One region of the Micromonospora sp. NPDC051296 genome, then DNA from elsewhere that is predicted to be linked to it. Evidence: riboswitches for the same ligand, from Rfam matches in the RefSeq annotation. Region 1 holds a riboswitch; the other holds the start of a gene.

Region 1 (3,847 bases):
TAGGGCATGTCGGCACCATGACGCGGCCCATCCAGGCCCGGGCCGCGCGGGGCCGTCCGGGGTGGCGTAGCGACGCCGGACGGCCCCTGCCCCACCCGGGGGCGGGCAGGGCAGGGGTCCCGGAGTCCGACGGCCAGGAGGCGGTGCAGCTGAGGCTGGCCGGCGTACCCGATCCGTTGCCGGTCAGCCCGAAGGTGGTGCTGGCGCCGGCGGCGAGTCGAATGACGGCCCTGCCCGGCAGGCTGTGGGAGCGCTTCCATCGACACCCTATGCGGTCCCGCCCATCGACGGAAGACGTGTCAGACGGCCAGGGCCGCCGGCTGCGGCTTGACGGCACGGCGGCGCCGCGGATTAAGCACCCGGCCAGCGGCCATTCCAGTCAGCGGCGGATCAGCGCGAAGACGCCCCAGCCCATGTGCTCACGCTGGTACCGCACGTAGCGCAACGGGTCCTCGGTCAACTCCTGCCGGAGCTCGCCGGCGAGCGGGTCATCAGGGTTCGCGTCCAGCCAGCGGCGCAGGTTGAGCCAGTGCGCCGCCGCATAGCGGTCCCAGCTGTCCTGGTCGGCCAGCACCATCTCCACCAGGTCCCACCCCTGGTCGCCGAAGAGGCGGACCAGGCCGGGCAGGTCCTGGAAGTCCTCCCGGTTTGCGGCCTGGCTGCCCTCGACGGTCGCCTGGTCCGGCGGGTCGATCCGCCAGTAGGGTTCACCGACCAGCGCGATCCCGCCCGGGCGCAGCCCCCGGGCCAGGATCTCCAGGGTGCCGGCGACACCCTCGCCGATCAAGGTGGCACCGACGCAGGCCGCCACGTCGACCGGCTTCTCGGGTACGTACGCCGCCGCGTCGCCGTGCACGAACCGGACCTGCTCGGCAACGCCCAGCTCGGCCGCCCGTTCGCGGGCGGCGGCGGTGAACGCGGTGCTGATGTCGACGCCGGTGCCGACCACCCCGTGGTCGCGGGCCCAGGTGCAGAGCAGCTCGCCCTTGCCGCTGCACAAGTCGACGATCGAGGTGCCCGGCGGGAGCTTCAGCACCCGGCCCAGGGTGGCCAGCTTGCCGGCGTCGAACGGGTTGAGGATGCGAAGATCACCCTCGCGGATGACGAAACTGCGGGGCAGGTCCATGGTCGAGGGACGCTAGCTGCCCGCGCCGAAACCGCCAACCGGTTTTCCGGGGTGCGCTCGCCCGGCCTCAGCCGCCGTTGACCGGCCGGAACTGCCGGACGGAGTGCCGGGCCCGTGCCGCGGGGTGCACCGGGTCTACCGGATGACGTACGCCGACGGCGTGTGGCGGCAGTGGCGCGACGCGCCCGGGTTCGGCCAGCGTTTCGTCGGCACCCTCGCCGCCGACGGCGACCGCATCGACGGCCGTTGGGAGATCTCCCGGGACGGCACCAGGTGGGACCTCGACTTCGAGCTGACCTACCGGCGTGACCCGGGCACCTCGCCCGGCTGAGAGCACGGCTCGCCGGGCCTGGGGACAACCTCGCCGCCGCCACGGCCCCGCGTGAGGGTTGTCATAACGGGTGGACGCCGCCCCGTCACCGGCTGCTAGCCTCGGCGGCAGGTCATGAGCGCCAGCGTCAAGCCCCGGCTCGCTGGCCGGCAACCCTCGTCCGCGCAGGGGTGCCCCGGGTGAAGACCAGGCATCGGAGCAACCTCCGGTGCAAGCGTGGCCTGGTTCCCAGGTCATCACGACCTAGAGGGAGAACCATGTCGTTCCGCAGTCGACCCGTTCCCGTCGTGGCCTGCCCGGGCCTGACCCGGCGCCGGCACGTCGACATGATGCGGGTCTGCAGCGCCGCGTGTAGCTGACCGCGCCGCCGCTTCCGGTCACCGATCCGACCCGGCCCGGCTGACCGACACGCCTTCTTCCTGACCGATCCATCCCAGCGGTCCGCCCTGCGGCGGACCGTCGGTGCGGCACGCCCGTGCCCGCCGCCGCTCAACCAGGAGACACCTGTGCGATTCCTTCCTGCCCTGACCCGAGCCGCCGCCATCGGCGTCGTCGCCGTCCTCGGTGCCACCGCCCTCACCGCCTGCGGCTCGGGCTCCGCCGGCAGCACCGACAACCCGTACAACCTGCTCCAGCCCGGGGTGCTGCGGGCCGGCACGCTCAGCGACGCGCCGCCGAACGTCTACCTCAAGGACGGCAAGTTCACCGGGTTCGACAACGATCTGCTGGTCGCCGCTGCCGACAAGATCGGGCTGAAGGTGGAGTTCGTCGGCACCGACTTCTCCGCTCTGCTCGCCCAGGTGGGCAACCGCAAGTTCGACATCGGCAGCTCGTCGATCACCATCACCGAGGCGCGGAAGAAGACCGTCGACTTCGGCAACGGGTACGACTTCGGCTACTTCGGCCTCGACGTGCCCGCCGGCTCGTCGCTGAGCAGCTTCGACGAGCTGCCCGGCAAGCGGGTGGTGGTCGTGCAGGGCACCGTCCAGGACGACTACGCCACCGGCAAGGGCCTCGACCCGGTACGGGTGCCCGACTACAACGGTGCGCTCAACCAGCTCAAGGCCGGCACCGCGGATGCCTGGATCGCTCCCGCCGAGATCGGCGAGAAGTCCGCCGCGGACAGCGGCGGCAAGATCACGGTGGCGGCGAAGCTGCTCAGCCCGGCCCCGACTGCGTACGCCTTCGCCAAGGGCAACGACGCGCTGCGTGAGGCGCTGGACAAGGCCCTGGACGAGGTGATCGCCGACGGCACCTGGACCCGGCTGCAGGAGCAGTACTACCCGGGCCGCCCGATCCCGGCCGACTTCACCCCGGGCAGCGGCAACCAGGTGGCGCCGTCGGCGTCGGCCGCTTCCTGAGTAGGACGACGAGCGAGCAGGGCGGAGGTTGACCGTGGATCCGTTGCGCACCCTGTGGGAGACGTTCTTCGACTGGGAGTCCATGCGCGAGGCGCTACCCGACATGCTCACCGTCGGGTTGCCGAACACGCTGATCCTGGCGGTCACCGCCGCCCTGCTCGGCTCGGCGCTGGGCATCCTGCTGGCCGTGGCGGGCATCTCGCGTACCCGCTGGTTGCGCTGGCCGGCCCGGGTCTACACCGACGTGTTCCGCGGCCTGCCGGCGGCGGCGACGATCCTGCTGATCGGAGTCGGCCTGGCCCCGCTGGGCATGCAGGTGTGGGGGCCCAACCCGTACCCGCTGGGCATCCTGGCGCTGTCGCTGATCGCCGCGGCGTACATCGGTGAGATCTTCCGCTCCGGCATCCAGTCGGTGGAGGCCACCCAGCTGGAGGCGGCTCGCGCGTTGGGCTTCTCCTGGGGCGAGGCGATGCGGATGGTGATCATTCCGCAGGGCATCCGCCGGATCCTGCCGGCCTGGGTGAACCAGTTGATCGCGCTGATCAAGGACTCCAGCCTGGTCTACTTCCTCGGCCTGCTGGCCAGCCAGCGAGAGCTGTTCCGGATCGGGCAGGACTACGCGGCCAACACCGGCAACCAGTCGGCGCTGCTGCTGGCCGGGCTGTTCTACCTGGCGCTGACCGTGCCGCTGACCCACGTCGTCAACTGGATCGACCGGCGGCTGCGGCACGGGCGGCCGGCCACCGGGCCGGCCGGCGACGATCCCGACGATCTCGACCTGGCGCTGCCCGGCGCCACGGGAGGAACCCGACGATGAGCACCTCGGTCAGTCTGAGCCTGCGCGACGTGCACCTGGCCTTCGGGCGCAACCAGGTGCTGCGCGGAGTCGACCTGGACGTGGCCCGGGGCGCCACCGCCTGCGTGATCGGCCCCTCCGGCTCCGGGAAGTCGACCCTGCTGCGCACCGTCAACCGGCTGCTGGAACCGGATCGCGGCGACGTGCTGCTGGACGGGCGCAGCGTGCTGCGC
Region 2 (3,847 bases), on a different contig from region 1:
CTCGGACGCCGCACCGACCTGGTACGCCTGCTCGATCGCCGACTCGTCGGCGGGCCCGAAGGTCGTGATGGTGATGGTCATGCTCGCAGCGTGCGCCACGACAAACGAACGGGCCAGCGAATTTTCCGCTGGCCCGTTCGGACGTTGGTCGGGAGGGTCGATCGCACAACGCCTCCGGCGTTGGGTCGTAAAGACTGAGAGTCTACGGCGAAACGCCCTCCCGCACGGAGCATCTTGCGCCGTCCGGTTCCTGCCGTCAAGTCCCCGACGGCGTGTTTTCCGCACTCACTGCGAAAAGCCGGTTACCCGGCGGATCCGCCCGATCCCCCACTCGGGCGATCCACCACCCCACCATCGCACCGCCGAGCACCGGCCGAACGACGGCCTCAGCCGAGCAGGCCGGCGTCGCGGGCGGCGCGCAGCGACGGCTTGATCCGGTGGGTCGGGCCCACCTGGCCGGCGACGGCGTCGAGCGTCTTGAGCCCCTCGCCGGTGTTGAACACCACGGTCTCGGCGGCCGGGTCCAGCCGGCCGGACTCGACCAGCTTGCGCAGGACCGCCACGGTCACCCCGCCGGCGGTCTCCGCGAAAATCCCGGTGGTACGCGCCAGCAGCCGCACGCCGGCGCGGATCTCGTCGTCGTCGACGTACTCCATCCAGCCGCCGGTGCGGCGTACCGCTTCGAGGGCGTACAGGCCGGCCGCCGGGTCACCGATGTTGAGCGACTTCGCAATCCCGGTGGGCTTGACCGGGGTGATGATGTCGCTGCCCGCGTGCAGCGCGGTGGCGATCGGGTTGCAGCCGGCCGACTGCGCCCCGAAAACCCTCCAGCCGCCGGCCGGCGCGTCGACCAGCCCGATCTCCACCAACTCGGTGAACGCCTTGTCAATCTTGGTGAGCAGCTCGCCGGAGGCCATCGGAATGACCACCTGGGCCGGGATCCGCCAGCCGAGCTGCTCGGCGACCTCGTAGCCGAGCGTCTTCGAGCCCTCCGCGTAGTACGGCCGGACGTTCACATTGACGAACGCCGTGTCCTCGAACTCGTCGGTCTCCACCAGCTCGCCGCAGAGCCGGTTCACATCGTCATACGAGCCGTCGATCGCGACCAGGTCGCCGCCGTAGACCGCAGTGGTCACGACCTTGCCCTGCTCCAGGTCACTGGGGATGAAGACCACCGACGGCGCGCCCACCCGGGCCGCGTGCGCGGCGACCGAGTTGGCCAGGTTGCCGGTGGAGGCGCAGGCGTACCGGGTGAAGCCCAACGCCCGGGCCGCACTCAGCGCCACCGACACCACCCGGTCCTTGAACGAGTGGGTGGGGTTGGCGCTGTCGTCCTTGACCCACAGCGGGGCGGTGATGCCCAGCTCGGCGGCGAGCCGGTCGGCGGCTACCAGGGGGGTGAATCCCGGATCCAGGGTGACCCGGGTGGCCGGGTCCTGGCCGGCGGGCAGCAGGCTGGCATACCGCCAGAGGTTGCGGGGGCCGGCCTCGATCTGCTCCCGGGTGACGGTGGCCAGGGCGGCGGGGTCGTAGTCGACCTCCAGCGGACCGAAACACTCGTAACAGGCGTGCTGGGCGGCGAGTGGGTAGCGGGCCGAACAGGCGCGGCAGACCAGTGCGCGGGCGGGGCTGGCGGTGGTGTCAATGCCGGAAGGGGCGAGCGTCGACGACATGTCGAGGTCCTCTCATCTTTCCCCGCATCGCACCCTGCGGCGGGGACGGAATTGGCACCTGCCCCGCCGGGCGCTCAACGATGAGCGCGGGGGGTGGTTGCCGGGGCGTCGTCGGGCCGTATCCCTCAGCCCCTCTGGATGAGGTATGCAGTTGTGCCGTCGAGTCTAGGCAATCCCGCCCCGCTCGTCTCCCGTCGATCTCAGCCTGTGAGCGATCCCTCAAGTGACCCGGGTAGCGCTGCGCTGGCGTGCGTGACGCGCGGGGCCACGCCGACGCCGCGGCCAGTGCGATGATGCCCGGGGAGATCACCTCGGGCTTCGACAAGCCGCCCCGGCCGCTGGTCCTGGCCGACCGGATCGGGGTCAGCGCCTGGCGGAAACGGGTGCCGACGACGCCCACGCCGACGCCCGGGACGCCGTCCACCTCCGCGGTCCCGCTGCTCTGAGCCGACCCGGCCGGCGGCCGGCGTCAGCTGGTGATGTCCTTGCGGGTGAAGCGCCAGAAGGCCAGCCCCCAGAAGAGGGTGGCGTAGCAGATCGCCGAGACGGCACCCCGGACGAGGTCGTCGGTCTGTACCGGCGTGGAGAGCAACCCGAGCCAGGCCGTGCTGTAGTGGGTCGGCAGGAACGACCGGATCGCGCCGAGCGCGGTGATCTGGTCCAGGATGCTGGACAGGATCCACAGCAGCACCGCGCCGCCGACCGCGCCGAGCGCCGCGTCCGTGATCACCGAGAGCAGGAACGCCAGGCCGGCGACCACCAGCAGGACGACCGCCAGGTAGCCGAGCACCATGAGCAGGCGCAGCAGCCCCTCGGCCGGCTCCAGCTGCGCGGCGACCGTGCTGCGCAGCGGCGACCAGCCGTATCTCAGGGTCCCGATCAGCAGCGCCGTGCCGGCGAGCAGCACCAGGGCCAAGGCCGAGTACGTGAGCGCGACCAGCAGCTTCACCGCGAGCAACCGGGCCCGGGGCACCGGCACCGCCAGCAGGTAACGCAGGCTGCCCCAGCTCGCCTCGCTGGCCACCGTGTCGCCGCAGAACAGCGCCACCACCACGACCAGCAGGAACGACGCCGAGACGAAGATCGTGAACAGGGTGAAGTTCAACCCACCCGAGGTGGCGAACGAGACGAGGCTGCCGAACTCACCCCGTCCGTTGTCGTCGTCGCCCGATTCGAACTGGAACGCGATCAGGATGATCAGCGGCAGCAGCACCATGAAGCCGAGCGCCAACTGGGTACGCCGCCGCGACGCCTGCCGGCGGAACTCCGCGACGAACGGCAGCGTCTTCGACGGCCGATAGCCGGCCGCCGCTCCGGACGCTGCCACGCCGGCCGCACTCCGCGTCGGCTCGACAGTCGATCCCGCCATCACCGGTCCCCGCTTCCCCGAGAGTTCTCGCCCACCAGGGCGAGGAAGGCGTCCTCCAGGCGGCGCCGGGGCACCACCCGGTCCACTCCGATCCCGGCCCGCACCAGCTCGGCGACGACCTCGCTGCGGGCGGTGCCGTTGGTGTCGACCACCAGGTTCCCGTCGGAGTCGTCCAGCACCCGGACACCGCCGAGACCGTCCAACACGGTCCGGGCCGCCGCCGGGTCGGTCACCTCGAACAGCACGCTGGGCGACTCGCCGACGATGTCCTCGACCGGCCCGGAGGCGACGATCCGCCCCTTGTTGACCACCACCGCGTGGGTGCAGGTCTGCTCCACCTCGGCGAGCAGGTGGCTGGAGACCAGCACCGCCCGGCCGCCGGTGGCGTACCGCTGGAGCACCCGGCGCATCTCGGCGATCTGCGGCGGGTCCAGCCCGTCGGTCGGTTCGTCGAGCACCAGCAGCTCCGGCAGGCCGAGCATGGCCTGGGCGATGGCCAACCGCTGCTTCATGCCGTGGCTGTACTTGCGTACCCGCCGGTGCACCGAGGAACCCAGCCCGGCGATCTCCAGCGCCTGGTCGAAGTGGGCGTCGGCCGCCGGCCGCCCGGTCGCCCGCCAGTACGCCTTCAGGTTCTCCAGCCCGGACAGGTGCGGCAGGAAGCCGGGACCCTCGACCAGCGCGCCGATCCTCGACAGCACGGGCGAGCCCGGCACCAGCCGGTGCCCGAAGACGTAGATCTCCCCGGCGGTCGGCTGGGTCAGCCCCATCAGCACCCGCAGCGTGGTGGTCTTGCCGGCGCCGT

The links. Region 1 has a riboswitch for S-adenosylmethionine ahead of AB0M52_RS06235 (ABC transporter substrate-binding protein). Riboswitches for the same ligand answer to the same signal wherever they lie in the genome.
Region 2: it holds a riboswitch for S-adenosylmethionine, as region 1 does, so the genes downstream of both, thrC (threonine synthase) here and AB0M52_RS06235 (ABC transporter substrate-binding protein) in region 1, are expected to answer to the same signal.

What each region holds. Positions count from the first base shown of each region.
Region 1 covers NZ_JBFBAO010000034.1:15,324-19,170, reverse strand. The annotation lists gene AB0M52_RS06250 (Rieske (2Fe-2S) protein) at 1-3, shown strand, start outside; gene AB0M52_RS06245 (class I SAM-dependent methyltransferase) at 380-1,126, opposite strand; gene AB0M52_RS06240 (hypothetical protein) at 1,269-1,457, shown strand; SAM riboswitch class IV at 1,568-1,680, shown strand; gene AB0M52_RS06235 (ABC transporter substrate-binding protein) at 1,964-2,818, shown strand; gene AB0M52_RS06230 (amino acid ABC transporter permease) at 2,853-3,635, shown strand; gene AB0M52_RS06225 (amino acid ABC transporter ATP-binding protein) at 3,632-3,847, shown strand, end outside.
Region 2 covers NZ_JBFBAO010000086.1:8,518-12,364, reverse strand. The annotation lists gene AB0M52_RS12285 (GNAT family N-acetyltransferase) at 1-81, opposite strand, end outside; gene thrC (threonine synthase) at 387-1,673, opposite strand; SAM riboswitch class I at 1,683-1,818, opposite strand; gene AB0M52_RS12275 (hypothetical protein) at 1,922-2,119, shown strand; gene AB0M52_RS12270 (ABC transporter permease subunit) at 2,143-3,042, opposite strand; gene AB0M52_RS12265 (alpha/beta fold hydrolase) at 3,042-3,847, opposite strand, start outside.